DNA from 3 places in the Romboutsia sp. LXY-2 genome. Region 3 is predicted to be linked to each of the others. Evidence: predicted binding sites of a transcription regulator. Region 3 holds the regulator's gene; each other region holds the start of a gene.
What was found. The regulator HrcA, encoded in region 3, represses chaperone genes, less so after heat shock. The targets are predictions, from matches to a motif close to TTAGCACTCNNNNNNNNNGAGTGCTAA.
Positions count from the first base shown of each region.

Region 1: a site for HrcA is predicted at 4,362-4,388, ahead of ACI48P_RS19220 (co-chaperone GroES). Genes of this name have one in related genera too.
Region 2: a site for HrcA is predicted at 2,582-2,608, ahead of clpB (ATP-dependent chaperone ClpB). Genes of this name have one in related genera too.

Region 1 is NZ_JBKFGI010000015.1:62,014-73,146, forward strand. Features, by position in the region: partial or broken gene larC (nickel pincer cofactor biosynthesis protein LarC) at 1-594, opposite strand, end outside; gene larB (nickel pincer cofactor biosynthesis protein LarB) at 621-1,364, opposite strand; gene ACI48P_RS19210 (AbrB family transcriptional regulator) at 1,604-2,110, opposite strand; gene groL (chaperonin GroEL) at 2,386-4,005, opposite strand; gene ACI48P_RS19220 (co-chaperone GroES) at 4,028-4,312, opposite strand; gene cls (cardiolipin synthase) at 4,501-5,988, opposite strand; gene ACI48P_RS19230 (DNA-3-methyladenine glycosylase family protein) at 6,006-6,881, opposite strand; gene ACI48P_RS19235 (deoxynucleoside kinase) at 7,055-7,711, shown strand; gene ACI48P_RS19240 (deoxynucleoside kinase) at 7,711-8,364, shown strand; gene ACI48P_RS19245 (YeiH family protein) at 8,495-9,538, opposite strand; gene ACI48P_RS19250 (LysR family transcriptional regulator) at 9,734-10,630, shown strand; gene pyrE (orotate phosphoribosyltransferase) at 10,902-11,133, opposite strand, start outside.
Region 2 is NZ_JBKFGI010000001.1:557,918-569,050, forward strand. Features, by position in the region: gene clpB (ATP-dependent chaperone ClpB) at 1-2,514, opposite strand, end outside; gene ACI48P_RS02705 (CAP domain-containing protein) at 2,763-3,656, opposite strand; gene ACI48P_RS02710 (DUF1284 domain-containing protein) at 3,914-4,300, opposite strand; gene ACI48P_RS02715 (biotin transporter BioY) at 4,303-4,836, opposite strand; gene ACI48P_RS02720 (nitroreductase family protein) at 5,059-5,577, shown strand; gene ACI48P_RS02725 (NAD(P)/FAD-dependent oxidoreductase) at 5,793-7,028, opposite strand; gene ACI48P_RS02730 (4Fe-4S dicluster domain-containing protein) at 7,018-7,473, opposite strand; gene cooS (anaerobic carbon-monoxide dehydrogenase catalytic subunit) at 7,466-9,367, opposite strand; gene ACI48P_RS02740 (hypothetical protein) at 9,624-10,922, opposite strand.
Region 3 is NZ_JBKFGI010000006.1:402,548-413,680, forward strand. Features, by position in the region: gene prmA (50S ribosomal protein L11 methyltransferase) at 1-248, opposite strand, end outside; gene ACI48P_RS13120 (hypothetical protein) at 601-1,140, shown strand; gene dnaJ (molecular chaperone DnaJ) at 1,225-2,379, opposite strand; gene dnaK (molecular chaperone DnaK) at 2,547-4,385, opposite strand; gene grpE (nucleotide exchange factor GrpE) at 4,447-5,031, opposite strand; gene hrcA (heat-inducible transcriptional repressor HrcA) at 5,050-6,069, opposite strand; gene hemW (radical SAM family heme chaperone HemW) at 6,171-7,310, opposite strand; gene ACI48P_RS13150 (APC family permease) at 7,471-8,790, opposite strand; gene lepA (translation elongation factor 4) at 8,971-10,776, opposite strand; gene ACI48P_RS13160 (hypothetical protein) at 10,951-11,133, opposite strand, start outside.

The sequences.
Region 1 (11,133 bases), on a different contig from region 3:
AGCTGCACCTGTTGGAGTAGTACACTCTCCTTTTACTGTGTTCATCTTTATCGGTACATCTTTTAGTATCTCTATTGTAGCTGGAGCCGGAACAGGCATAATACCATGATCACACTTTACAAACCCAGATCCTACAGGAACTGAATTAGTGCATATCTTATCTATATTAAGTAAGTCAATTAATATAGCTGATCCAACTATGTCTACTATAGAATCTATAGCCCCCACCTCATGGAAATGTATTTTATCTATAGTAGTTCCATGAACCTTCGCCTCAGCTTCACCTATAGTCATGAATATTTTTTTAGACATATCCTTAACAGCTTCATTTAATTCACTATTATCAATGATATCAAATATATCTATTAAATGCCTATGAGCATGAGTTTCTCTTGCAATTACCTCTACATTAGTCCCTACTATTCCACTTTCATTTTTCTTACTTACTTTTATTTCAAATTCCCCTTTTAGATTTAGTTTTTCTATTTCCTCCAGAAATATCTCCTTTGGTACTCCTAAATCCAATAAACTTGCCAGTGTCATATCTCCTGATATTCCATTTACTATGTCAAAATAAAGTATTCTTTGGTCCATATATATTCTCCTTAAGTGTATACTTATTATTTTAGTTTATTTATCATGGATGCCAAGTATCCTGCTCCAAATCCATTGTCTATATTTACAACAGATATTCCAGATGCACAACTGTTTAACATTGTTAAAAGAGCCGATAGTCCACCAAAATTAGCACCATATCCTACCGATGTAGGCACAGCTATTACAGGTACATCCACAAGACCTCCTACAACACTAGGAAGAGCTCCTTCCATACCAGCCACAGCAATTATTACCCTAGCTTCATCTAAAATATGTTTACGGTCTAATAACCTATGTATTCCAGCTACACCCACATCATAAATTCTATCTACATCATTCCCTAAAAACTTCGCAGTATAATAAGCTTCATCTGCTACTGGAATGTCAGAAGTACCTCCTGTTAATACTAAAATCTTACCTTTACCATTGTTAGTTATATAATGGTTTTGTATTTTTAGTATTTTAGATAGTTCCTCATATTCACAATTAGGGTAAATCTCTTTTAGTTTTTCATAAGTTTCTTTTCTACATCTAGTCCCCAGTATATTAGATTTTTTTTCATACATCTTGCCAACTATACCTAATATATGCTCATCACTTTTCCCCTCACAATAAATCACCTCAGGGTATCCATTTCTTATTTCCCTATGATGATCAATATTTGCATATCCAAGATCTTCATAAGGAAGGTTTTTTAACTTATTCAAAGCTTCATCTATATCCATGTTATTACTTTTAACTTCCTGTAGTAAATCTCTCAAATCCATATCAATACCTCTTTACTATTATAGTGTAGTTATTTTTCATATAATTGAATTATACCCTTTATAGGTTATATTTTCCACATTATCAAAAAGTCTTATATATAAATTTATTAGCATATTCTACGTTTCTAAACACTAACATATTAACTATTTTATTAGAATCATAATAACAGTTTTATTCCATATAAAAAAACTACCTCAAACAAAACAGCCAAAGATAGTTTTATAGTAGTTATTATATTTTATTGAAGAACCTCTACAACCTTAGAAGTTAGTACTTTTATAACAATAGGAAGTATAGTCAACACCGTAGTAAGCCTTACCAAATGAAGCAATGCCACAATATGAGTCTGCGCACCAAAAGATTCGGACATTATAGTCATATCAGCTATCCCACCTGGAGCCGCACTAAATAAGGCAGTCGGCAAATCAAGACCCGTAACCTTATGTATAATCAATCCCAAGCATATACTTAATGCAGTTAAGCCAATAACCAAAACAATAGCCGGTAATATCAAATCTTTCAAACCTTTTATAGATTCCATAGTAAAGTTCAAGCCTATCATGGCACCAATAACAATTTGAGCCACCACCTTAAAATTAGGCGGTATATCACCTTTACCAGTGAACACATTAAACACAGCAACAAAAACCATAGAACCTATCATAGCCCCAGCAGGTATCTTAAGCTTAATACCCAAATATCCACCAACAGCTCCTATTAATAATGTATAAATTATTCTCTCCATAAATCCACCTCGCACTTATATCATTTATAAGTAAATTATAAATCTAAAAATCTAGATTTACTATTTAAGCAAATGTCTTTTTAGTGTCTTTATATATCCACTCCAATTATTATTGTAAAATAAAAAAAAATTTGGAGTGGGATTCAGCGTAGGGATGGATATATTAGTTTAAATGTCATTTGCAGACACGATCTTAGTCTGCATGACATAAAACTAATATATCCACCCCGGAGCGCCAATCCATCTCCAAATTTTCAGTTTAGCAGCAACACTTACTACATCATTCCTGGCATTCCGCCGCCCATTGGCATTGGATCTTCACTAGGTATATCAGCAACAGCAGCTTCAGTAGTTAAGAACACACCAGCTATCGATGCTGCATTTTGAAGAGCACTTCTAGTAACCTTAGTTGGGTCAACTATCCCTGTCTCTACCATATTTACATATCTTTCATTTAGTGCATCAAATCCTATTTCAGGATCTTCATTCTTAACAGTTTGAACTATTACAGCTCCTTCAAGACCTGCATTTATTGCTATTTGTCTTAATGGTTCTTCTAATGCTTTTCTTATTATTTGAGCACCTAATTTCATTTCTCCATCAAGAGTCTCTATTAACTTCTCTATAGCAGGTATTACACTTACTAATGCAGTACCTCCACCAGCAACTATACCTTCTTCAACAGCTGCTCTTGTAGCATTAAGTGCATCCTCTATTCTTAGCTTTCTTTCTTTCATTTCAACTTCTGTAGCAGCTCCTACCTTAACAACAGCAACTCCACCAGCAAGTTTAGCTAATCTTTCCATTAATTTTTCTTTATCAAATTCAGAAGTAGTTTCTTCTACTTGATGTTTTATTTGATTAACTCTATTTTCTATAGCAGCCTTATCTCCAGCTCCATCTACTATTGTAGTGCTATCTTTTGTAACCTTTACTGAAGATGCTCTACCTAACATAGTAATATTAGCTTCTTTTAATTCATATCCTAACTCTTCAGATATTACTACCCCACCTGTAAGTGTAGCTATATCTTCAAGCATTGCTTTTCTTCTATCTCCAAATCCAGGAGCTTTAACAGCTACAACTTCAAATGTTCCTCTTAATTTATTAACAACTAATGTAGATAATGCTTCACCATCAACATCTTCAGCTATTATTAATAATTTTTTACCTTGTTGAACTATTTGCTCAAGCACTGGTAATATATCTTGAATATTTGATATTTTTCTATCTGTTATTAATATATATGGATCGTTTAATACTGCTTCCATCTTATCTACATCCGTAACCATGTATGCAGATACAAATCCTCTATCAAATTGCATACCCTCAACAGCATCTAGCTCTGTATGCATAGTTTTAGATTCTTCAACAGTTATAACTCCATCTTTTCCTACTATCTCCATAGCTTCAGCTATTAACTTACCTACTTCTTCATCTCCAGCAGATATAGAAGCAACTTGAGATATAGATTCTTTTGTTTCTATAGTTCTTGATTGAGATTTTAATTCTTCTACAGCAACATCAACTGCTTTTTGTATACCCTTTCTTATTAAAACAGGGTTAGCTCCAGCTGTTACATTTTTTAGTCCTTCTCTTATTATAGCTTGAGCAAGAACTGTAGCTGTTGTAGTACCATCTCCAGCAACATCATTAGTTTTAGTAGCAACTTCCTTAACTAATTGTGCTCCCATATTTTCAAATCTATCTTCTAATTCTATTTCTTTCGCTATTGTAACACCATCATTAGTTATTAAAGGTGAACCAAATTTTTTATCTAATATTACATTTCTACCTTTAGGTCCTAATGTTACCTTTACAGTATTAGCTAATTTATTTACACCATTTTCTAATGCTTTTCTTGTATCTTCAGCAAACTTAATTTCTTTAGCCATTATTATCCCCTCCTAATAAGTATTATTCAACTACTGCTAAGATTTCACTTTGTCTTAATATAGTGAACTCTTGTCCATCTATTTTAACTTCTGTACCTGCGTACTTTTGGAATATTACTCTGTCTCCAACTTTTAATTCCATTGTTATTTCTTTTCCATCAACTATTCCACCTGGTCCGACTTCTACAACTTCAGCCATTTGAGGTTGTTCTTTAGCCGCTCCTGGTAAAACTATTCCACTTGCAGTTTTTTCCTCTGCCTCTACTTTTTTAATAACTACTCTGTCAGCTAATGGTCTTATTTTCATCTTCTATCCCTCCTAAATGATTATATATGTAGAAATATTTTATACATTTTTATCACTCTATTAAGTAGAGTGCTAACAATTATTATAATATACTATTTACCCATAATTTTCAATAGATTAGAGCAAAAAAAGGCTATTTTTCATTCGTATATTTTCGTCAAAATAGCCAATTTTTCTTAAGTTTATTTCTATAATATTGGAGAGAATAATCTTGCTATTGATTGCTTAGTTTTCATAATTATACTTCGCTTTTCAAATCTCTCTCTATCTAACGGCTCACTATCTTCAATATCCCTAAAGAAATCTTTAGTCATTATTTTGATTATTTCTTTATCATATATAAAAGCATTTATCTCAAAATTAAGCATAAAGCTTCTTAAATCCATATTAGCTGAGCCTGTGGAAGCAATTTTATCATCTATTATTACTACTTTAGAATGCATAAATCCTTTTGTATATAGATACACTTTACCACCAGATTTTAATATATCTTCAAAATATGAATAAGAAGCACTATTTACTATTTTGTGGTCTGCTATTTTAGGGAATATAATTCTTACATCAACTCCACTTAGCGCCGCACTTTTTAACGCTCTCAATATACTTTCATCTGGAATAAAATATGGAGTTTCAATATATACACTTTTTTTAGCTTGGCATATAGCCGAGAAATATGCATAATGAATAGCTTCCCAATCACTATCTGGACCACTCGCCACAACCTGAATCATGCTATCGCCTTTATACTCTATATCTGGGAAGTATTTTTTTGTTATTATAACTTCTCTTGTTGTATAATACCAATCTATTAAGAATATCATTTGAAGCATATACACAGACGTACCTTCTACTCTTATATGTGTATCTCTCCAATATCCAAATTTTTTATTTTTGCCTACATATTCATCACCAATATTTATACCCCCTGTATATCCAATAGTTCCGTCAATCACTACTATTTTTCTATGATTTCTATAATTTAACTTTCCACCTATAACAGGAAACTTAGCTGGTAAAAAAGGTTCTATCTTTATACCTTTTCTTTTCATTTCATTGAAGAAATCTCTATGGAACCAAAATCTCCAACACCCAACATCATCATATAGAATTCTAATCTGGACACCTTCTTGGGCTTTTTTTATAAGTTCATCTTTAATCTTATGCCCGATTTCACTATCTTTTATTATAAAATACTCTAAATGGATATGTTCTTTTGCATTTTTTATATCTTCAATAAGACTATCAAATTTTTTGCTACCATTTTCAAATACATCTACTTTATTGTTTACTGTAAATGGAAACTTACCTGTATTAAGTAATAAACTTATTACTCTCTTCTTAGCTATATCGTCTTCATCATCTAGCAGTTTGTCATGTCTTATAGATTCCATTTCTAACTTAACTAGATCTTCTATTTCATCTAAATTCTCAAATAACTTTTCTTCTTTTATATTATTAGCTAATTTTTGGGTTTTAAATATCTTAATCTTTCTAATATTTCTTCCAAACACACCATAAATAACTAACCCAATCCCCGGAAGTAATATAAATATTAATAACCAAGTCATTGTTTTTGCTGGGTCTCTATTTTCAAGTATAATCGACATAGATAATATAGCTCCAAGTACATATGATATTACCATATATCCTATAAACAATATGTCTATCGGGTTCATATTTTCTCCCCCTTCTATTATTTACCTATTCCTAGCTCCCTTGCATAATAGAATAGATATTGTTGTGCATATCCTGATAAATCACCGAATTTATCTACCGCATACTGTCTAATTTTATGTAAACTCATATCATCATTTACATAAAATTCTTGCATTACTCTTTTAACCCATACATCCACTGGGAATGTATCTAATTTTTCCATACCAAATAAAGCAATACAGTCAGCTACTTTAGGTCCAACTCCATTATATTTAGATAATGCCTTTAAGCACATTTGAGTTTCAAGTTCTTTGTATCCTGTTACATTTTCTTTGTCTTCTATTATTCTATCTACTGTGCTCTTTATATATTTATCTCTAAATCCAGTTTGACAAGCTCTAATGTCCTCCTGAGAAGCCACACTAAGCTGTTCTGGCGTTGGGAATGCATAATATTCTTTCCCTTCATAAACCTGAATAAATGTACCATATGTCTTAGATAAATTTTCTATAGCCCTTTGTATCATTGGTATTCTATTATTTGCAGATATAATAAATGAGATAAGCATTTCCCATCCATCTTGCTTTAATATTCTGATTCCCCATCCGAAATCACAAGCTTTATCTAAATACTCATCCATCTGTCTTAATGTAGTTTTTATTTTAGAATAATCCGTCCCTAAATCAAAGTAATTAGACCAAATGTCCTCAAAATCCTTTAAATTAGTATTATTTAAATAAACTTTCTCTCCGTCCCTCTTAACATTTATTACTTTTCCATAAGCTACACCTGTATAAGAATCGTCTTCTTGTTTGTGCCATCTAAAACACTGCCCACATTCAAATATATGTTTAGGGTCAAAATCTGTTACCCCTTCTAAAATTACACTATTTTCATTTTCATAAATTTTCATACGTAAATACTCCTTTTGAAGATAATAATATTAATAAATTTAATTTACCCATATTTTTCATAAATTAACTAAACAATTTTGTATATACAAAACTAATTTTAAAAGTCTAGAGTAGAAATAAATAAACTTTTTTGATAAAATACATAAGACATTATATTTAGAAGGTGATTTTTATGAACGATAGAGGCGTATTCATAGCAGTGGAAGGACCTATTGGGGTAGGTAAAACTACTCTAGCAACTATACTTAACCAACACTTTAACTATACCCTACTTAGAGAAATAGTTGAAGAGAATCCTTTTTTATCAAAATTTTATACAGATATTAAGGGATATGCTTTACAAACAGAAGCATTTTTTCTATTTAATAGGGTAAAGCAATTAGAAGATGTAGAAAGAGATGTACTTAGCAAAGGTCAAGGCGTTGTCAGCGATTATCATATAATAAAAAACTTAATATTCGCTGGGTTAACTCTTGATAAAATGCAATTTCACAGATATAAGCAAGTGTATAACACTTTTGTAAATGATCTACCTCAACCAGATATAATCATATATCTAAATTCAAGTACGGATGTTTTAATGAAACGAATTGCCATGAGGGACAGAAGTTTTGAAAGACAAATGGATAAAAATTATATTCATGAACTTAGCAACGAATATAAATATTATTTTAATCCATTATCTATAAAACACAATTTTATGGGTACAGAGCCAATCATTATTGAAGTTGATAATTCAAACTTAGATTTCTTAAACAACGAACAAGATAGAAAGTTTATAATAGACAAAATAGAAGAAGCCATAAAAAGCTTAGGAGGACAGTTATAATGTTTAAATTAGTAAACCAATGCGATAAGCCATTAAATAGAGACTTATTCATTACCGTTGCTGGAAATGTTGGTGCGGGTAAATCAACTTTAACAAGATTAGTTGCAGAAAAACTTGGTTTTGAAGCTCACTATGAGAAGGTAGATGGTAATCCATATTTAGAAGATTTTTATTTAGATCAAGAAAAATGGGGATTCCACTTACAATTATACTTCTTAGCTCAAAGGTTTAAGCAACAAAAAGAAATAGATAGTAACGGATTAAATAATATACAAGATAGAAGTATATATGAAGATGTTGAAATCTTCGCTAGAAACTTATTTGATAACAAAAAAATGACTAAGAGAGACTATATAACTTACAGAGATTTATTCAATGATATGGTACCATATTTAAGAAGACCTGACTTAATGATATACTTAGATGGTTCTATAGACACAATAGTTGATAGAATAAACTTAAGAGGTCGTGAAATGGAAAAGGCTGTTGATTTAGATTACTGGAAAAATCTTCACAACAGATACGAAAGATGGATCAGTGAATATAATCAATCTCCAGTTTTATATGTAAATATAAACGAAGTTGATTTAATCCAAAATCCAGAACATCTTGACATGTTATGTGATGAAATAAAGGGAATACTTGGAATGTAGATTATCTACATTCCCTTTTTATATGTTTTATAAAATATTTCTAAAAGTTATTCACTATTATTTATATTCAATTAAATACTAACCTTATAGCTTTCTTGCTAGTAAAAAAAGAATGCCCAAATGGACATTCCTATAATAATATACCTATTAATGTTATAGCCGCTACTATTTGTAAGATACCTACAAATAATCCATATAACGAAACTTTCTTACCTTGTTTGATTAAGTCTTTTATATTAACCCTTAGACCTATAGCTGCTAATGCTATTATCTCTAATTTATTACTCATCATTTTACACATTTCTGAAACTTGTGGAGATATTATATTAGCTGAGAATAAAGCACAAGTGATAAAGAATCCTATAACATACCAAGGCGCTTTAATTTTTTTATATTTAGTATCTTGTATTTCCTCTTCTAGTATTTCTACATTTGATTTATTCTTTAAATGCCCGAAAACAAATACAACTACTACTAATAATATAACCCTTACTATTTTAAATATAGTCGATAAGTCCTTTACATTTTCGCTTACCATAGCACCACTTGCAACAACTTGACCTACAGATTGTAATGTACCACCTATCATTGCTGAAGTTTGAACTAATTCATGGTTATATATTTTTTGCGTTAATACAGGTAATATAAACATTAAGAATATACCTGTTACATTTACTATTGTTATAGCTATACCCTTATCTTTATCATCTGCATCTATTACTGGAGCTGTTGCTGCTATTGCAGAAGAACCACATACTGCATTACCACTTGCCATAAGATATTTAAAGTTATCTTCAAACCCTAATTTTTTACCTATAAATAGTGCTCCCACTATAGTTATAGTCATCTGTAAAACAATAAATAATATACCTCCAACACCTAACTCCATTAGAGTTGTAATATTTAATGTTGCTCCTAATAGAACTATAGAATATGATAATAAATCACTTTCTGAGAATCTATATCCTTCTTGAAATTTTTCTTGTCCTAAAAATAAGTTACCTACTAACATACCTAAAAATATAGCTATAGTTGCAGCCCCTAACTTCGGTACTAGAGTTGAAAGTAAAATACTTACTACACCTACACTTACACTTACTATTAATCCTGGTATTATCTTCTTTATGTTATATATAAATTTACTATTATCCGAACTACTCTTAGTTATATTCATAAAACACGACTCCCTTTCTATTAAATATTTTATATACAATAATCAATTATCTAATTTCCGGTTCAACCTTATGAACAAAGTATACAATTTAATCAACCATAAGTAAAATAAATAAATAATATATTTATCATTATTATTTTTAATGATTAAGTGTATAATATTCTTATACAAAAAATTTAGTAAGGAGAATATGTCATGTTAGAAGAGTTAAAAACATTTGTAGCCGTAGTAGAATTTAAAAATTTTACTAGAGCTGGTGAACATCTTAATCTATCTCAACCAAGTGTAAGTACACATATTAAAAACCTTGAAAATACCTTTGGAGTAACACTAATAAATAGATCTGTTAAGCAAAAAAATATTTTTATAACAGAAAATGGTTACACACTATATAAGAGAGCCAAAGAAATTATAAATTTATTAGATATTACCTCAATGGAAGTTAAAAGCTGTTCAAATTCTATTAAAGGCCACATAAAGGTTGGGGCTAGTTTCACAATAGGAGAGTACATATTACCAGAGTTCTTATCACATTTTGATAAGATTTACCCAGATATTAACGTAGATGTCATAATCGCTAATACAAGTTGTATCTGTTCAGACTTAAACGACCTAACATTAGATATAGGACTTATTGAAGGAACTGCAACATCATCTAACTTTATTCAAGAATATTTCTTAAAAGATAAGATGGTATTAGCACTTCCTTATAAATCTGAGCTAACTTCAGAGTCATTCTCTTTAGAAAAACTTCAAAATCAAAAATGGATAGCTCGTGAAGAAGGTTCTGGAACTCGCGACTTTTTAAATATGTTCTTAAGTACAAACGAAATAATACCAAACGGAATAATGATATTAGGAAGTAACTACGCAGTTAAAGAAGCCGTTAAACACAATCTAGGAATAACAATAATCTCAGATTTAGTAACAACACCAGCGTGCAAAATCAACGAATTGTCTATCATAGAATTAGACGAATCATACACTAGACATTTTTCATACATACTTCCTAAAAGCATAACAATGTCAAAAGCATCTGAAGTCTTTTTAGAAGAACTAAAAAATTATACAAGTAACCTAAAAACTAACTAATCTTAGTGTTGCTAATAAATATAACGGCCTATGATCTATCATAATTTTATGATACGTAAAAAAGCCATAATAAAACTAATTAACAAATTAATTTTATTATGGCTTTTTCTATTATTTCTTTTTTCTTTTTCCCCATACTCCCAATTTCGCGATAAAACCAAGCGAAGGGGAGGATATATCAGCTCCCTTGTCATTTGCAGGCCCGAACTTGGCCTGCATGACAAAGAGCTAATATACCCTCCCCGAAGCGCCGTTTACCCAGAAAAACTCATTACATTCCGATTTCTTTGAATTCTCTACTTCCCGGCTTAACTAATTCTATTTTACCTTCATTACATAAAGGACAATTGTCAGCATCATGTACTTGTATTTCAAGCTTTATAGCGCTGTATATAGGCATTCCTATATCATCATTTGTTCTGTTAGCTATACAAGCAACACCTATAACTTCTCCACCTAAAGCTTCTAAAGCTTTCTTAGTTTCTATTGTTGATTTACCAGTT
Region 2 (11,133 bases), on a different contig from region 3:
TTTCTTAGCAATTATAGTTTCTAATGTATTACTTATATATCTCTTCAATGGTCTAGCTCCATAAACTGGATCGTATCCTTCTTTTGCCATTATTTCTTTTGCACTATTAGTTACTTCAATTTTTATATCTTTTTCTTTTAATCTCTTTCTTAAAGAATTCATGAATATATCAATTATTTGTTTTATACCTTCTAAATCTAAAGGTTTAAACATTATTATATCATCAACTCTATTTAAGAATTCTGGCTTAAATCTACGTTTCATTTCATCCATAACTATATCTTTAGTTTGGTCTGTTATATTATCACCAGCCTCTAATAAATAGTGACTACCAATGTTTGATGTCATTATTATAAGAGTGTTTTTAAAGTCAACAGTCTTGCCTTTATTATCAGTAAGTCTACCATCATCTAATATTTGAAGGAACATATTAAATACATCTTCATGAGCTTTTTCTATTTCATCAAATAATATTACTGAATATGGATGTCTTCTTACTGCTTCAGTTAGTTGCCCGCCTTCTTCGTATCCTACATATCCTGGAGGTGGCCCTACAAGTCTAGATACTGCATGTTTTTCCATGTACTCTGACATATCTATTCTTATTATATTATCTTCACTGTCAAATAAGTTGTTTGCAAGAGTCTTAGCAAGTTCTGTTTTACCAACTCCTGTAGGTCCTAAGAATATAAATGAACCGATTGGTTTATTTTCATCTTTAAGTCCTGCACGAGCACGTATTACAGCATTTGATACTGCAGTTACTGCCTCATCCTGTCCTATTACTCTCTTATGAAGTTCATCTTCTAGTTTTAATAATTTTTCTCTTTCACCTTCAACAAGTTTAGCCACTGGTATTCCAGTCCATTTAGCAACTATTTCAGATATTTCATTCTCTGTTACTTCCTCTTTTAAAAGAGCATTTTCATAGCTTTCTTTAATTTTTGCTTCATATTCTTTGATTTGTTCTTCAAGTTTTGGAATCACTCCATATTTTACTTCAGCAGCTTTATTAAAATCATATTCTCTTTCGTATTTTTCAACATTTCCTTTAGCCTCATCAAGTTGTGCTTTTAAGTTTTTAATACCTAATATTTGTTGCTTTTCTTTTTCGTATTTAGCACTCATCTCATCATTTTTAGATTTTAACTCTGAGATTTCTTTTCCTAGCTTTTCAAGTCTATTTTTACTTTTTTCATCATTTTCTTTTAATAATGCTTCTCTTTCTGTTTCTAGTGTGAATAACTTTCTTCTTACAGTATCAAGTTCTGTAGGTAAGGAGTCAATTTCACTTCTTATCATAGCACCAGCTTCATCTATTAAATCTATTGCTTTATCAGGTAAATATCTGTCTTGTATATATCTATCTGATAATTTTGCAGCTGCTACTATTGCATTATCATGTATTCTTATACCATGATGAATTTCGAATCTTTCTTTTAATCCTCTAAGAATTGATACAGTATCAGAAACACTTGGCTCTTCAGCTATTACAGGTTGGAAACGTCTTTCTAATGCTTTATCTTTCTCTATATATTTTCTATATTCATCAAATGTTGTTGCACCTATACAGTTTAATTCACCACGCGCAAGCATTGGTTTTATTAAGTTACCTGCATCCATTGAACCTTCTGTTTTTCCAGCTCCAACTATTGTGTGTATCTCATCTATAAATAGTATTATATTTCCATTTGCACCTTCAACTTCTTTTAATACAGCTTTTAGCCTTTCTTCAAACTCTCCTCTGTATTTTGCACCAGCTATTAATGCCCCCATGTCTAAGGCATATATTACTTTATCCTTAAGCCCTTCTGGAACATCTCCTCTTACTATTCTTTCTGCAAGACCCTCAACTATAGCTGTTTTACCAACACCAGGCTCACCAATTAATACTGGGTTATTTTTAGTTCTTCTTGATAATATTCTTATTACTCTTCTTATTTCTTCATCACGACCTATTACTGGGTCTAATTTATTTTTCTTAGCTAATTCAATTAAGTTTGTTCCATAACGTGCTAAAGCTTCATATGTGCCTTCTGGATCTTGAGTTTCTACTCTTTGATTTCCTCTTACTTTTGATAATACATCTAAGAAATCTTTCTTAGTAATGTTGAATTGTCTTAGTATTTTCCCTACTATATTATTACTTTCCATATCCATCATAGCAAGCATAACATGCTCAACGCTAATATAATCATCATTAAACTCTTTTGATATTTCTTCTGCTTTTATTAATACTTCATTTATTCTTCTAGTAGCTGTAACCCCTTGTGAACTTATACCTTCTCCATGTATTTGAGGAAGCTTTCTTAATTCTAAATCTATTGTATTTTTTAATGAATCTACAGATACATTCATCTTATCAAATATATTTGGAATTAATCCATCTTCTTGATTTACAAGGGCTGCAAAAAGATGAACTACATCAACTTGCTGATTATGATTTTTTACTGCAATATTAAAAGCATCATTTAAAGAATTTTGTACTCTTATTGTCATTCTATCTACATTCATATCTAAACCCTCCACTTTCTATATTTAAGCAATATTTATTATACGCATATTTTAAATTTATATTTTGTTAGCAGTCTCATTTATCGAGTGCTAACTCGTTAATAAAAATATACTCCTCTTAAATAATTTTGTCAACAGAATATTTTTGATTTATTCTAAATTCCAATATATACAATTTATATGAAGCAAAAAGAAAAGCTAGTCAAATTGACTAGCCTTCATTTATATAATTATTATTAATTTTTATTTTAGTTTCCTATGAACATTTGAGTCCAGTATAATTGACCCTTAGCGTTTTTAGCTACACCTACTCCTATTTCAGTGAAACTAGAGTTTAATATATTTTTTCTATGTCCGTCAGAATTCATCCATGCCTTCATAACTTCTTCTGGAGATGTTTGTCCCATAGCTATATTTTCTCCTGCACTCTTATATGATATTCCAAATTGCTTCATCATATCAAATGGAGATCCGTATGTTGGAGAGTTATGGTCAAAGTAGTTTTTGTCTATCATGTCTTGTGATTTAGTTGTTGCTACATTTGATAACTTTGCATTTAATGTTAATGGTTTTGCTCCAACTTTTGCTCTTTCAGCATTAACTAATTCTAAAACCCTTTGTTGGAATGCTGCATAATCACTTGAAGTACCAGGATTTTCCTCTGGTTTTTGTTCAGGCTTTTGCTCTGGCTTTGTTGTGTTGTTATCATTTGAATCTCCTGGTAATGCTGGAGTTTCATTTGGAGTTTGCTCTGGCTTTTCTTCTGGTACTACAGTATTGTTATCATTTGAATCTCCTGGTAATGCTGGAGTTTCATTTGGAGTTTGCTCTGGCTTAGCTGTATTATTGTTACATGTTTTTCCTGATAATACTAATATATTATTAAGTAATTTTTCTGGAGTTAATATTTTATTTAAATCACAGCTACTAGAGTTACCATGGTTAGATTCGCAATCATCAGTTCCACAGTTGTTTAAATTACAGTTGCTTTTCTTATTACCAACTTTTATTGAACAACTACTTTTGTGAGTTTTGCAAGTAGTTTGTCTATTTATAGTTTGTGCACTTGCTGGAACAGTTGCTCCTAATGTTATTATCGATACAGCTCCTATTGCTACTAAATGTTTAATTTTCTTTGTCATATCCTTCACCTCTTTTTGAATTTTGAGATTACGAATTACATTTGTTACTTTTTTGTAATGTTTTGTAACCTTTTTGTAACCTTTTGTTAAATCTATAATATCACATATTTCGACATTTTCTATTGGTAGTTTTTTGTAGTTACCCCTTTCCACTTATACAAAACCTTCCTTATACCTGTTAAACACTAGCTTTCATAAGAATTTTAAAAATAAAAAAAGAGCTAAATTCAATTTATAGCTCCTCTATTTCATAGGTGTTATAAGTTTAAATTTAGCTCTTTACAATTAGTTAGAGTATACCATGCACAATTACTACATATATCTGTAAACATATCTTCATTCATTTTTTTGTATATCTTATCTTTTAATTCCTTATAAATATACTTATCTTCTTTTATATCAAAGTAATCTATAATTTTTGAATCTATTTTTTCAACCTTTTCTTGACTTTTACAAAGCCGATTGCCTAAATTGTATGGACATTTTGAACATATATCATCTAAACCAAATACAATTTGAATATCCTGTGAATCATCTTTTAACTCATTAATTATCTTTTTCATATTAATATTAAAATCTTCACTATAACCTTTACCAACATAAGCTTTCATACATAATATATGATGTGGCCTTATTTTTATCATTATTACACTCCTAAGTTGATTCTTTTATTTATACTAGTTCCTACTATATATGCTAATATTATTTTTAATATATCTACTGCAACAAACGGAATTACACATGCCATTAAGCCTGCCATAAAAGTCATGTCTGTTACAAAACAGAATTGAAGAGTCCCTATTGTATAGCTTATTATAAGGCCTATTATCATTCCAATAAAAACCATTGGCTTACTTTTATACTTCTTAGAAAAGTAACCTACTATTAAAGCTATTAAAGGAAAAGATAAAATAAATCCTCCTGTAGGCCCTAGTACTATTCCCATACCCCCACTCATTTGTGCAAATACTGGAATACCAATCGAACCAAGAAGCACATATATTATTTGAGATATAGTCCCTAGTTTAGGACCTAATAATATTCCAGACAACATTATTGCAAATACTTGCATCGTAAGTGGAATTGTTGTAAATGGTAATGGTATTGATATTTGAGATAATACTGCAGTTATACTAGCAAATAAACCACACACTATAATTTCTTTAGTTGTTAATTTCATATAAACTTCCTCCATTTTTAGTAAACCATTTTATTTTTTATGGTTTACATTTATTTTATATCAATTCTAGTTCAAAAGCAATTTTTTTAAGTGTTTTTATTTATATTTATATCCACTCAAACAATCCATAGTTTTTTTTAGATATTAACGAACTCAAAATATAGATAATCCATATATCAATTGATATAATACTAGTAATAAATGGATGAAAGGGTGAGTAATATGTTAGAGTTGCTAAAGAGTAGAAGAAGTATAAGGAAATATGAAGATACCCCGATTGAAAAAGATCTACTAAACAAAATATTGAAATGTGCATTAATTGCTCCATCTTCAAAAAATAAAAAGCCTGTTGAGATTATCGTAGTTAATGATAAAAAAACTTTATCAAAACTAGAAAAGTGTAAAAACATGGGAACTTTAGGACTTAAAACTGCACCAACAGCTATAGCAATAGTAGCAAATACAGAGATCAGTGATGTTTGGGTTGAAGATGCGTCTATTGTAGCTACTATAATCCAACTAGAAGCTGAAGCTCTAGGACTTGGGTCTTGTTGGATCCAAATGAGACAAAGACAAAGTGAAAATGGAGACTCTGAGGTTGATGTAAAAAAAGTACTAGATATACCTGATAATTATGGTGTGTTATGTGTTTTATCCATCGGATATAAAAATGAAGAAAAGAAACCTTACAATGATTCAGACTTCAATTTTAGTAAAATTCATTATAATAAATTCATTTAGTTTAACTTTGTTATAATAAATTCATTTAGTTTAACTTTGTTATAACTTTTGATTTACTACAAATTAAAAGGTTTTCAATTTATAATCTTTTTTATCATAGTTTATTACTTTATAACTATACTATCTCTTATTGTAGATAAAATTAATGGCATTAATTCATTTTTATTATGAACTAATGCCATTTAATTTTATCTATACCAACTTATTATTGGATATTAAACACTATAACAAAATTCTCCGTTTTCCTTCATTTCAAAGAAATCTCCATATCCAATATCAAATGCTCTTTTTTCAATATCACATACTTCTACCTGATGTTTTATTAAATATGTTAAAACACCTGTATAAGATATATCACCCTGAATTGCAGCTCCACAAATTTTATTATCTTTATATACTATTTTTTTGTAATAATCTTTTCCACATCTAGTCATTACTTCATAGCTATCATCTTGAGGATTACATAAACCTATTGATACAGTAGGTATCCCCATAAAATTCATACTATTTTTTAGCATAAATTTATCATCTATTTCCTTTTCAAGACCTACCATGTTATATGCTGCTACTATTCCTTGTTTAACAGCTAAGGGCCATATAGCATTTTTGCCAACAACATCTCCAGCTGCATACACATCTTTTTTATTTGTTTCACATTTATCATTTATTACTATGCCCCTATTATACTCAATGCCGCTGTCATCTATAAAGGTCGCATTAGGAACTACTCCAGTTGCCACAATTATCATATCACATTCAACTACATTTCCATCTCCAAGTAATATTGATTTTGCATTGTCATTATCATCTAAAACAATTTCTTTAACTGCCGAATTTGGATAAAGCTTCACACCTGCCTTAACAAATTCTTCTTCATATACCTTAGATAAAGGTGGATCTAACTGTAAGTTCAATATATTTGGTTCCATGTAAACTACTGATATTTCTAGGTTTTTATATTCTAATAAACCTGATAATGCATCTATACCTACTAATCCTGCACCTATTATTGCTACTTTTTTTGATGTTTTTGCTTTATCAATAATTTGTTCTACATCGTCAATATTTCTAAGAGAATATACAAAATTACCCTCTCTTAAATTTTTTATTGGTGGTATAAATGAAGATGCACCGCTTGCTATTAGAAGCTTATCGTAATTTACTATTATTCCATCCATTTCAACTATTTTAAGCTCCGTGTCTATATCATTTACAACATGACCACTTATCCAGTTTATATTATTAACTTCCATGAAGTTATCTTCAATAAAATTTATACTTTCTAAGGTTCTATGCCCAGATATTACATGGTGTAGCATACATCGAGAGTATACATTTTCATCTTTGGAGATTAATGTTATATTAGCATTTTTATCTAACTCTCTTAATTTTTTACAAGCATTAATTCCAGCTGCACTAGCTCCTATTATTACATAATTATTATTTGTCATAAGATTCCTCCTTTTGTAAACTAATTGCACCACTTGGACAGTTAGCTACACATTTAGGATATTCCTCATCTTTACATAAGTCACACTTTAAAATATTTTGCTTACTTCTGTCATCTGGCTTTAATACTCCGTATGGGCATGACATTACACACATATAACAAGAACCACATCTCTCTTGTTCATAAGATACTATTCCTGTTATTTCATCTTTTTTAAGAGCTCCACTCATACAAGTCAATACGCACTCCGGCTCATCACAATGCCTGCAAAGTATTGGAATTGGGTTGTTATATTTATCTAATTCAATATGACCTCTAGAGTCATTATCTATATTTTCTAAATCTAGTGTGTATAGGTTATTACTATCAGTATGTTTTAACATACAAGCTAATACACAACCTTTACAACCCATACACAAATCTTTATCTATTAAGATTCTATGCATAAACTTCCACATCCTTTAATCCAAGTTTTTGTCTTCTGTCTACTATTATTTCTTCTAAAACATTAGCTGAATCTACTGGATCTGGATTTACTATAACATGACCTCCTGTTATTTCTTTTAATTTTTCTGTAAGTATTTCTGTTACTAATTTTCCACCTGTTATAAATGGAGGTAGTGCTAAATGTAGAGGTAATCCAAGTGCTAATCCAAATGCACCATCTGCTAAAGCTTGTTCTTCTAACCACTGTGGAGCAGAAAGTACTAATGGTAACTGCGGTAAATCTATTCCAAGTTCTTCAGCAAGTTCTGTTGCTACTATTTCTAGTCTTCCTATTGCTAAACATGGACCAAAGTTAAGTACTGGCGGTATACCTAAGCTCTTACATACAGCTTTTAAATTTTCACCTGCTAATTCTTCAGCACCTGGTGACATTAAGCCTACATTTTCTAAACCTCCAGTTGAACATCCTGCTGATAATACTAATATATCTTTCTTAATAAGCTCTTTTGTAAGCTCTACTGTATTCACATCGTGTCCTCCAGCAGTCATATTTGAACATCCTACTACTGCTGCTATTCCTTTTATTTTACCTTCAGCTATTAAGTTAATAAGTGGCTTCCATGAATCTCCTAAAAACGCCTTTAAGTTTGTTTCACTTATTCCTGTTAAAGACTGTTCATAACCATGATCTTTTGGTATATCTATTTCTACAACATCTCTTCTTGATTTATAAGAAGAAACTGCTTCATTTATTAAGTTTTTAGTTATTTCATCTATATTATTTCTATCAAATGCTATAAAATCAGCGTTTGCTTTTTTAGCAACATCATCTAAGCATATCATTTTAACTTTGTATTTATCTGCTATAGGTTCAAGCCCTGGTATTGTACAGTTAAATTCAGATAAAACTATATCTATTGCACCTGTTGATAATACTGCTTCACTAGTAAAGTTATTACCTGCATGACCTGCAAATACTTCTTGATAATGTTCACCTCTTAGTTGTAAGTCTTGACCTACACATGTACATCCAACTAATCTAAACCCTTTTGCTCCTACTGATTTAGCAAGTTCTACTACCTCAGGTTTTTTTAGCTCATCTTGGAAACTTGAGAATGTTGAGTGTTGATGACCTGTTATCATTATGTTTATATAATTTTCATCTATTACATTAAACCCAACTGGTGCCATTCTTATTACTGGCTCACCTAACATAACGTCATTCAGAAGATTTGTAAGTGTAAGTCCATATAAACCTGTTGATATACCTAAGTTTAATGTGTTAACTAACATATCTACTGGATCACTATTTAAGTTTGTTGAAGACTTCACTATGGCATCAAATACCTCTGATTTTGCTCCCCCAGGCATTATTCCTATCTCTTTCCATTTTTTAACTCTTGGTCCATAAGCTATCTTTTCAACTAATTCCATTTTTTCAAATCTTGGTTTATATAAATCAGCTAATACTTTATTAGCAATTTTTATACACTTTTCATGTTTATCGTTTTCCTCAATCTCAAACTTTTTAGCTAATCTTTCAAGAGTAGCTTCTCCTTTTATTAAACCTTTTGTTTCTCCTAGGTGTTTTAAATTTAAAGCTGTATTCTCTACTACATGTAAATAACAAGCTGATCCTGATGCCACAGCTCTTAAGAAGTTTCTTGCTACAATAGTATCTGCATCTGCACCACATATTCCCCTTGGAGATGATGGAGTTACTCTACATGGCCCATTTGAACAAAGTCTACAACATATCCCCTGTAGTCCAAATCCACATTTTACCTTTTGATTTTCTGTTCTGTGAAATGCCGTTTCTACATCCTTAGACGCAACAAAGCTTTCTAATTTCTTATCTGCACTCTCGCACATTTTACACGTATTACAAGACATTTTTTGAATTCCCCCTTAGTATTTTGGTAATTAGATAATGGAATAGCTTATGAAGTGACTTTCGGATGATTATCCCATTGTTAATTATTTATTTTTTACCCCTCGTTTTTTCATTTAAACAAATTTGATAAAAAAATAATCCTACAAATTTCAACAAATATGAAACTTCATAAAACCTTAGAAATAATTATTAATTTTAATAATGACTATATTTAATATAATAACTGTATACAAAAAAAATAAGAGGTTATCCCTCTTATTTTCCAAAGTTTTCACTATCACTTAATTCTTTTGGTATCTCCATATTATTTTTTAACAATATTTCTAAATATCTTTCCTTAAAATATTCATCACTACTAAAAAGCTCTGTAATTCCTTTATGAAAATCTCCATAAGTAGTTTGAACATAATACTTGTTTAATACTTCTACAATATCTAAGTCTATATCATATCTAGTAATGTAATATTTAATACGAATCCAATTTTCATTTATATTGACTATTCCCTTTGGCCATTCATATATCTCTTCATTAAATAGACTATTCTTTAGTTCAACAAAATATCCAATATCAGTTAAAATATCAACCATATCATCTGATGGTAATGTTTTTATCCTTGTAATCATTCTCTTCACAAATTCATTTTGTTCTTCTTCTGGTATTACTTGATTTCCAACTAAAGTACTAATACATCTCCAGCCTGTTTTATTATTATTTTTAAATACATCCCAAATCCAATCCGTCCAAAATATTCTAATAAATTGTTCATCCATTATAAATTCATAGAACTTATCTGTGTATTCAACTATAAAATCTATAAATATATCCTTTTCTTGTTTTACAAAATCCAGTAAGTTTTCTCTCAATATTGCGTCTTCAGAATAAACAATCTCTTCCCAAAAGCTATGTGCCACATGTTTACTAGAAAATACATTCCATAATTTTAGATCATTACTAAAGAACCAGTATATTTCTTCAATAAAATCTACTATTTCATTAGTGCTTACTGAAGATTTTATTGCTTCAACAATATAACTTACATTTGCATTTGGAGATGTATATCTAATATCATAGTGTTTTTTTATCTTTTGCATTAACCCAAGTCTTCCACCATTTACTACAAACTTATCATAATTTGCTTGAATAAATAACCAAAAAGCTTCAACATGAGGATAATCTATAATATTACTTTTAGCATGAGCACAGTCATTTCTTATGTTTCTCCAATAATCATATTGCTTTCTTATGTCATCACCAATAACAAATACACTATCTGGATTTTTCATATTTACAACATTAAAAACCTCATAATCCCACATTCTATCATCTTGAATTCTATTTATAATATCATTCCATTTTGATTGGGGCATTTTACTTGGCTTATGAGTTGCTGATAAAATCCTATTTTTTATTGCTATTTGTAACCCTAAGTATGTCATAATAAATGCTGCTCTATATGCTCCTACCCTGTAACACATTATTCCTTCATCAAATAAACTTAAGGTTTCTTTATTTATACTATTATTTTTATACCAATTTTCAAATCGTATCTTCAATAGCAATCCCCCCTTTAGTCACAATATTTTATCTGCACATTACTAAAATTACTATTTTATACTAATGAATCAGTAATTCTTATTTATATTATATATATGAATTTAATAGTATTATAATTTATTATATGAATTGCCACAATTTCTGCTTTAATAAATACACAAAAATTCGCTTCGCTTGAGCGACTACGTTTGCGAATCACTTCATCTCGCC
Region 3 (11,133 bases):
TTTATTAAATTTATGTCTTCAGTTACATCTCTTTCTTCAGTTATGTACGTTTTTATTATTACACCATCGTATCCACTATTAAATATTTCTTCTTCAACGAAATCCCAATCAAATTCATTTTTCTTTTGGAATTTAAAATCTTTAGGATCTTCTATAGATACTCCACCTACATTTTGCTCATATAATATATTAGTTATAGCTTCAACTGCTTCTGTTGAAGTTTTAATAGTAATTTCTGCCCATTTCATCTATCTAGCACCATCCTTATGTTAATTTTCCTAATTTTTTTGATAAACTTTATTATATCATAATTATTATTATCTTTAATACCATTCTTTAATCTATTTTGTAATAGTAAAATATTTATAATTTCCTATATTTCTTATTATACATTTCTTGTCAACCATTAAGAATACTAAATCATTATATCTTCTATCTTCTTTATCTTAGTTTTATTTAAACATAGTATTTATTTTATATATTATAATAATACTTTTGTAGAAAATTCATATTTATCTTAATATTTACTTTATTATATACTTTATTTGTACTATTATTATTACATAGATATATTATTCAATTAACAAAAGGGGATTTAATATGAACAGGATAGAAACATTAGATTTATTTAAAGAACTACAAATAATATCAACTAAATATAGCCATTTAAAATTAAATAATGATAACCAAGAAGTTGAAGATAATAGAAAGTTAAATTCTCTATTACATGATAACTCATTAAAGAAAGATGAAATATATCAAAAGTGTTATTTTGTATATGACAAGACAAAAGAAGAGCTGGAAAATGCATCTATTGATGAAAAAAGCAAAATAATAAATGAACTTAATAACTTTTGCTTACAAAGATATGAGGCTTTAAAAAAGATACATATACAATCTACTACTGTTATGGCAGTAATGTTTTGTACAATAGATGAATTAATTCTAATTAATAATTCAATAAGAAATAAAGATTATTTAAAAGATTTAGAAGCTTATAAATCAACTTATGAAGAAGTGCTTGTTAATGCTTTTATTACTTTCTTAGCTTTAAAAGGAATGAACTTAGACGAAATAATCATGAATACATTATCTCAAAGTATCTTTAACCAAATAAAAGTGGTAGCTCTTATTTCTTAATACGCACCTTAATTATCTTAAATAATTATCTTAAATAAAATTATTTATACAAAAAGCTCTAGGAAAATAACCTAGAGCCTTTTTTTACTTTTTTTTAAACATATCTTCAATTTTTTGGCCAAAAGTTCTTTTCTTTTCATGAACATCTTCTCCGCATTCTTTAGCGAATTCCCTTAAGATATCTTTTTGCTTTTCATTTAATTTCTTAGGAGTGTCAACCACTACCTTAACATATTGGTCACCTCTAGAGTTTCCTCTTAATCTTGGTATACCTTTTTCTCTTAATCTAAATACTGTTCCTGTTTGAGTTCCCTCTGGTACAGTATACTTAACTTTTCCATCTAATGTAGGAACTTCTATTTCATCACCTAATGCCGCTTGAACAAAAGTCACTGGCATTTCAAAGTAAATATCATTGCCTTCTCTTGTAAATAAAGGATGAGGTTGAACAGATACTGAAATGTAAAGGTCTCCTCTAGGTCCACCCTTACTACCTACTTCACCTTGACCTCCAAGTTTTATCATTTGACCATCATCTATACCTGCTGGTATATCAACTTCAATAGTCTTAACTTTTCTTACATTACCTTTTCCATGACACTTATTACATGGTGATTCTACAACTTCCCCTTCACCATCACATGCTGTACAAGGTCTTGAACTAGCTATATTACCGAAAGGAGTTCTTTGAACAGTTCTAACTTCTCCTGCTCCGTTACATGTTGGACAAGTTTTCTTAGATGTTCCAGCCTTTGCTCCACTTCCATGACATTCATCACATTCTTCACTTCTATTTATTTTTATAGAAGTTTTCTTACCAAATGCCGCCTCTTCAAAAGTTATATTAACATTTTGTCTTATATCTGCACCACGTTCAGGCCCTCTTCTTCTCGGTCTACCACCGCCGAATCCGCCTCCAAACATATCTCCAAATATATCTCCAAATATATCTTCAAATCCACCAAAGCCTTGACCACCGAATCCACCTTGGCCACCAAAACCACCTTGACCATTCATTCCTGCATGACCAAACTGATCATAAGTTTGTCTCTTAGTCTCATCTGATAAAACTTCATAAGCTTCACTAACTTCTTTGAATTTTTCTTCCGCCTCTGCATCACCAGGATTTCTATCTGGATGATATTTCATAGCTAATTTTCTATAAGCTTTTTTTATTTCTTGTGCCTCTGCACTCTTACTTACACCTAAGACATCATAGTAATCTCTTTTAGTACTCAAGTTTTGTCACCACCTTTATCTTACAAAATAATAGCTTGTAGTATATTAAAGCTACAAGCTATTATTATTTATTTAAGCAATTGAACATTATTAATAATGAACTTTACTTTATCGGAACATTATTATTCCTTTATATTAATTATATACAATCAATTTATTTGTGTAACCTATTTTTCGTCATTTACTTCTGTAAAATCAGCATCAACTATATTATCATCCTTAGGTCCTTCGTTTTGAGCTTCACCAGCTGCTGCTTGTTCTGCTGCTGCTTGTTGGTACATTTGCTCAGATACCTTTTGGAATTTGTTCATAACTTCATCCATAGCTTTTCTTATTTCTTCGCCTGTAGCATCTTCTCTATCTTTTACAGCTTTTAAATCAGCTATAGCAGCTTCTATATTTGATTTATCATCAGCACTTACTTTATCTCCAAGTTCATTTAAAGTCTTTTCTGTTTGATATATTGTAGATTCAGCTTGGTTTAATGCTTCTATTTTATCTTTCTTTTGCTTATCAGCTTCAGCATTCATTTCAGCTTCTTTTACTTTTCTTTCTATTTCTTCTTCACTTAAGTTAGTTCCTGAAGTTATAGTAACTTTTTGTTCTTTACCAGTTCCTAAATCTTTAGCAGTAACGTGAACTATACCGTTAGCATCTATATCAAAAGTAACTTCTATTTGAGGTATTCCTCTTTGAGCTGGCGGTATATCTGTTAATTGGAATCTTCCTAAAGTAGTGTTGTCGTAAGACATACTTCTTTCACCTTGAAGAACATGTATGTCAACAGCAGTTTGGTTATCTGCAGCAGTTGAGAATACTTGAGACTTCTTAGTTGGTATTGTTGTATTTCTTTCTATTATCTTAGTGAATACATTACCTAAAGTTTCTATACCAAGAGATAATGGAGTAACATCAAGTAATAATAAGTCTTTAACATCTCCAGCTAAAACTCCTGCTTGTATAGCAGCACCAGCCGCAACACATTCATCTGGATTTATACCTTTGTGAGGTTCTTTTCCTATAAACTTCTTAACAGCTTCTTGAACTGCTGGTATTCTTGTAGATCCACCTACTAATAATACATCATCTATTTCACTTGTAGAAAGCCCTGCATCTTGTAATGCTCTCTTAGTTGGTTCCATAGTTTTTTCTACTAAACCTCTTGTTAATTCTTCAAACTTAGCTCTTGATAAGTCTATATTTAAGTGCTTTGGTCCTTCAGCTGTAGCTGTTATGAAAGGTAAGTTTATGTTTGAAGACATAGTTGAAGATAATTCTTTCTTAGCCTTTTCAGCAGCTTCTTTTAATCTTTGAAGAGCCATCTTATCATTTCTTAAATCTACACCTTCAGCTTTTTTAAATTCATCAGCTAAGTAATCTATTACTATTTGGTCGAAGTCATCTCCACCTAATCTATTGTTACCTGCAGTAGCTAAAACTTCAAAAGTTCCATCTCCTATTTCAAGTATAGATACGTCAAATGTTCCTCCACCTAAGTCGAATACTAATATTTTCTTTTCTTGATCTAATTTGTCCATTCCGTATGCAAGTGCTGCTGCAGTTGGCTCATTTATTATTCTCTTAACATCAAGACCTGCTATTCTACCTGCATCTTTAGTTGCTTGTCTTTGAGCATCTGTGAAGTAAGCTGGAACTGTTATAACAGCTTCTGTTACAGGTTGACCTAAGTAACTTTCAGCATCAGCCTTTAATTTTTGTAATGTTATAGCTGATATTTCTTGTGGAGTATATCCTTTACCATCTATGTCAACTTTGTGGTCTGTACCCATGTGAGTTTTTATTGATATTATTGTTCTATCTGCATTTGTTACAGCTTGTCTTTTAGCTGGCTCTCCTACTATTCTTTCTCCATCCTTAGTGAATGCAACAACTGATGGAGTTGTTCTCATACCTTCGTTGTTTGCTATTATTTGTGGCTCTCCACCTTCTAAAACAGCAACACAAGAGTTAGTTGTTCCTAAGTCTATTCCTATTATTTTTCCCATGATTGAATCCTCCTAAAATTATATATTAATTTTAATAGTTTTATTTTTTAATTTATTTTAACTAGCAAGAAACTTTTACCATAGTAGGTCTTACTATTTTAGTTCCTAGCTTATATCCTTTTTGAAGAACCATTACTACTTTGTTTGGTTCTACTCCATCTACACTTTCTTGCATTACTGCTAAATGTAGATTTGGATCAAAATCTTGATCTTGAGCTTCTATTTCTTCAACACCAAATTTTGTAAGTGTACTTAATAACTGCTTGTGTACAAGGTCTATACCTTTATACATGCTATTTTCTTTATCTTCACAAGCTTCAAGAGCTCTTTCCATACTATCTATAACTGGCACTAAGTCAGTTACTATCTTTTCATTTGCAAATAATCCTATCGTTTCTTTCTCTTGTTGAGTTCTTCTTCTATAGTTTGCATATTCAGCCTGTAATCTTTGATATTGTTCGTTAACTTCATCTAACTCATCTTGTAGCTTTTTTTCTTCAAGTTTTGAGTTTATGTCTCTAACATTATCATCATTACTAGTTTCTTCATTTACTTCTTCATTAACTTCTTCAGCCTTTGGCTCCTCATTAATTGAAGTATCTTTTTCTTCATTTATTTCTTCTTGATGTATATTTTTTTCTTCCAAGATACTACACCCCTCAGTTTATTTTTTATTAAGCAATAAGCTCATGTAGTTGATTATTGCATAAATTTTGGCATAATCCATTCTTGTAGGACCTATAAAGCTTATCCGTCCCATCATGTCAGAGCCTATATTATAAGTTGCTGTTACAATACTACAATCTTTAGCAACATTACATTCATTATCACTACCTATAATTATATTAACATTATCTTTTTGAATTCCTTTTGATTTAATCATTTGTGCCACTGTTTCTTTTTGTTCAAGCATATTCAAGAAAGATCTGGCCTTTATTACATCATTGAATTCAGGATAACTGAATATATTAGTAGCTCCATTTAAAGTTACTGCAAGGTCTTCATCTGACATATTAAAGTTTAATGCATCTACAAGCTCATCTATTAATGCAGAATACTCACTTATTTCATATTTAATAAATGCTATTAATCTATCATCTAAATCTGTTATAGTCTTCCCTGAAAGTTTTTTAGTAAGATTATCAGAGATTAAATTTAATTTAGATTGATCTAAATAAACATTTGTAGCTAAATTAGCATTTTTTATATCTCCCTTATCCGTAACTACTATAAGCAATATATTATTATCATTCATTGAAACTAACTGTATATGCTTAATTATACTGTGGTTTGTCATACTTTTTGTTACAGCAACAGTAGTATAGTTAGTAAGCTGAGATAATAGCTTAGAGGTCTCATGAATTAAATCTTTTATATGATTTACGTTGTCTTGTACGGCTTTCTCTATTAATACCTTCTCTTGTAAGCTTAACTCACTTTGAGCCATTAATAAATCTACATATAACTTATAGCCTTTTTCCGAAGGTACTCTACCAGCTGAAGTATGCGGTTGAATAAGATAACCTAACTCTTCTAAGTCAGCCATTTCATTTCTAATGGTAGCAGCACTAATCCCTAAATCATGTTTTTTTGATATAGTTCTAGACCCTACAGCTTCTGCTGTTTCTATATAATCTTTAACTATCGCTTTGAGGATATTAAGTTTTCTTTCATTTAGTTCCATATAGCACCTCCTCGCTGTTAGCACTCACTTTTTCCGAGTGCTAAAAAGATTATATATATTATATACCACTATAAATTTATTTTGTCAACACTTTTAAGATATTATATAAATTCTACAAATACACTATTTGAGATTTCTCTGCCTTTTTGCGTAAGCTTTATTCCATCTTTACTTTCTTTTATTAAATTTCTTTGTGTTAATTTATCTATTTGACTTTCATATTTATTTTTAAAATCAATATTAAATTGATTTTTAAAGTCTTCATATTTTATACCTTCGTTCATTCTTAGTCCCATAAATATTTTTTCTTGTATCTTATCTTCATTACTTAAATTTTCTTTATGGTCTATTGGCTTTTCATTATTCATGATTTTCTCATGATAATCACTTAACCCCTCTACATTGTTATATCTTACATTATTTAAATACCCAGAAGCACCAGGACCTAATCCAATGTATGAGTCACACTTCCAATATAAAATATTATGTTTACACTCTTTATTAGGTTTTGCATAATTTGAAATTTCATACTGATAATAACCTTTCTCCTTTAGATATTCTATTGTATGGTTATAAAGATTAATATCTGTATCTTCGTCAATTAACTCAAACTCATTTTTTTCATACATATCATATAGCTGTGTACCCTCTTCTAATATAAGAGAATATGCCGAAATATGTGATGGATTTAATGTTATAATTTTTTCTAATGTTTCCTTCCAATCATCAATACTTTGATTTGGTAAACAATACATAAGATCTATATTTATATTATCAAATCCGACTTCAATAGCTTCTTTATAGTTTTTTTCAAACTCTTCATACGTATGTATCCTACCAATATTTTCTAGATGGTGATTTTGTACTGCTTGTAATCCTATACTAAGTCTATTTATTCCTATTTCTTTCATAGCTAATAGCTTTTCTTTTGTAATGGTACCAGGATTACATTCTATTGTTATTTCTGCATCTTCTTTTATATTAAAATTTTCATAGATATTTTTAAATATCTCTTTTAATTCTTCGCCACTTAATATACTAGGTGTACCTCCACCCAAAAATACACTGCTAATTTCATCTTTAATATTATTTTTTTCTAATTCATTTTTATACATAGACATTTCTATCTTTAAATCACTTAAATAAGTTTCCTTAGACATTTTGTTCATTTTGTACGAATTAAAATCACAGTATTTACATTTACTTATACAAAATGGTATATGTACATATAATCCTAACATATTAGCCCTCTTTCCTCTATTGATTAAAAATCAATCACTATATTCTTACTATATAAATACATTAACCTATTATAGATAAACTTTCTATAGTATTTGATTAAAAGAAATAGGATATCTCATCAAATTATATTTATGTGAGATATCCTATATTAGTTTTTATCTATTTTTTACTCATATATGAATATACTGGTATACCTATTAGAGTTACAACTATACCACCTAATGCTATTGCTGTAGCAGTAAAAAGTTGATTTACTATTACAAATAATCCACCAGCTATTGCTATTAGCGGTATTATTGGATATAGAGGCACTCTATAAGGTCTATTTAAGTTCGGTTGTTCTTTTCTAAGCTTCATAACACCTATAAATGTTAATACGTAGAATACCCAAATTATAAATACTGTTAAGTCCGTTAAAAGATTGAATTGACCAGATAATGCATATAAACATGCTAATATCGCTACTAACCATATTGCATTAGCCGGAACTCCACCTTTGTTTAATTTTTCAAACTTAGAACTAAATGGTAATGTATTTTGTTTAGCTAATGTATATGGTACTCTTGGTCCTGTTAATAAATATCCATTTAGTGTTCCAAATACAGATATTAGTATACCAACAGTTATTATTTTACCACCTATATCTCCAAATATTTTTGTTGCAACTAATGCTGCAGGCGCTGTAGCAGTAGCTAACTCACCAGCTGGGGCTACCCATAAATATGCTAGATTTATTATTATATATACTGCCATAACTATAGATAATCCACCTACAATAGCTCTTGGTAAGTCCTTATCAGGATTTTTCATTTCTCCAGCTATTGCACCAACATTTATCCATCCATCATATGCGAATAAAGTCGCTATTAATACTTGTCCTACTGCTCCTGTTACTGTTACTGTTACTCCAGATCCTACCATCGGTTCAAGTACAGGATTTCCATTTCCTTTTATAAATCCAAATACCATTATTAATATTAAAGGTAATAATTTCGCTACTGTAGATACAGTTTGTATAGCACCTCCCATTGAAGATCCTATAGTGTTTAATAATGCTAAAAATAATATTATTGCAATTGCTACAGGAAGTACCACTGACATGTTTCCTGCATTATAGCCTAATAACTCTGCAACTTGCTTAGCAAATATCACTGCTAATGCTGCAATTGTACCTGGGAAGAATAAAACTGTTTGCATCCAACCAGTTAAAAATCCTAATTTTTTTCCGTATATTTCTTCAATATAAACCATCATACCACCAGTTCTAGGTATTGCTGCAGATACTTCTGCTGCAGTTAGACCTGCTGTAATAGTTATTATTCCACCTAATATCCACGCTATTATACCAAGTCCTGGTGCTCCATTAGTAGCAGTATATATAGCTTGTGGTTTGAAGAATACTCCTGAACCTATAACCATACCTACAACTGTAGAAAGGGCAGCTGACAAGCCTAGTGTTTTTTTTAGTTGATTACTCATGTAAACCCTCCTTAATTTATGATCAAAAATGATTCATATAACTTTATTTTAATATTATTCCCAAGTTGTTTTTAATTATTTAAAATTGTATATATATAACATCATTCAACAACAATCAAATAATAATATTAACAAAAAAACCAAAAAGCCAAAGTTTTTTAAACCTTGACTTTTTTAGTATTATTCATCTAATTTTAATACTGACATAAATGCTTTTTGAGGAACTTCTACAGATCCTATTTGTCTCATACGTTTCTTACCTTCTTTTTGCTTTTCAAGAAGTTTCTTCTTACGAGATATATCTCCTCCGTAACACTTAGCAAGAACGTCTTTTCTAAGTGCACTTATAGTTTCTCTAGCAACTACTTTGTTACCTACTGCAGCTTGGATAGGCACAGCAAATTGATGTCTTGGTATTTCATTTTTAAGTTTTTCACACATAGCTTTTCCTCTATGGTAAGCACGACTTTCATGTACTATAAAGCTAAGTGCATCAACTTGTTCTTTATTTATTAATATATCTAGCTTAACAAGCTTAGAAGGAGTGTATCCTTTTATTTCATAATCTAGAGATCCATAACCTCTTGTTCTTGACTTTAAAGCATCAAAGAAATCATAAACAACTTCGTTAAGAGGAAGATCATAATGTAGCATTACTCTCTTATCATCTATGTACTCCATGTTTATCATAGTTCCACGTCTCTCTTGGCAAAGTTCCATAACTACACCAACATAATCTTTAGGAACTATTATATCACCTTTAACTATAGGTTCTTCTATCATATTTATTTCAGATACTTCTGGTAAGTTAGTAGGATTTTGTATCATTACTACTTCTCCATCAGTTTTAGTTACTCTATATATAACAGAAGGAGCTGTTGTTACAAGACTTAAGTCGTATTCTCTTTCTAATCTTTCTTGTATTATTTCCATATGAAGTAATCCTAAGAAACCACATCTAAAACCAAATCCTAACGCTGCTGAAGTTTCAGCTTCAAACTCTAATGCCGCGTCATTTATTTGCATTTTTTCAAGTGCATCTCTTACGTTTTCATACTTTTCACCTTCACCTGGATATATACCACAGTATACCATCGGTGTAGCTTTTTTATATCCTGCCATTGCAAGGTCAGTCGGGTTATTTGCATCAGTTATCGTATCACCAACATGACAACTTCTTATATCTTTTATACTCGCCGCTATATATCCAACATCTCCAGCAGTAAGTTCATCAAGTTCTCTTTGCCCTGGAGCCATAACACCAACTTCAGTTACTTCAAACTTCTTGTTAGTATTCATCATTTTTATTGTCATACCTTTTTTAACAGTTCCTTCGAATACTCTAACATATGCTACAACACCTTTGTATGCATCATAGTATGAGTCGAATATTAAAGCCTTTAAAGGAGCTTCCTTGTCACCTGTAGGTGCAGGTACCTTTTCTACTATCGCTTCTAGTACATCCTCAATATTTAAACCGCTCTTAGCAGATATTAATGGTGCTTCACTTGCATCAAGTCCTATTATATCTTCTATTTCTTGCTTTATTTCGTCTGGTCTCGCACTTGGAAGATCTATCTTATTTATTACTGGTAATATTTCTAAATCTTGATCTAGAGCTAAATAAACATTAGCTAAAGTTTGTGCTTCAACACCTTGCGCCGCATCCACTACTAATAATGCTCCTTCACAAGCTGCTAAACTTCTAGATACCTCATAGTTAAAGTCTACGTGTCCTGGAGTATCTATTAGATTTAAGTAATATTCATTTCCATCCTTAGCTTTATACACTAATCTAATGTTTTGAAGCTTTATTGTGATTCCTCTTTCTCTTTCAAGATCCATGTTATCTAATAACTGATCTTTCATTTCTCTATCACTAACAAGCCCTGTCTTCTGTATTAATCTATCAGCTAAGGTAGACTTACCATGATCTATATGCGCTATTATACTAAAATTCCTAGTTCTACTTTGTTTGTTGTCCACCTTATTTCCTCCTTTATGATTATTATCATAACTTTTATTTTATAATATATCCTCTTTTATGTAAATATAAGTTACTTTATAATTGTAAATTTTAATACATTATTATCTATATATTTTATATAATTTCCAATAAACAAAAAAATAAGACCTATTTTTCAATAAGCCTTACTCTTATTATCTTTTTATTTGAGCCTTAATACTTTCTGATAAGTTATCAATATTCTCCATAGCATTCTCTATATAAGTTTTCGCGCTATTTATAGTATCTTGTATTTTAATTTCTTGTCCTAACATTTTTTTTGCATTTATATCTATTACTAAAACACAAATCATCGCATTTATAACTAAGAAAAATAT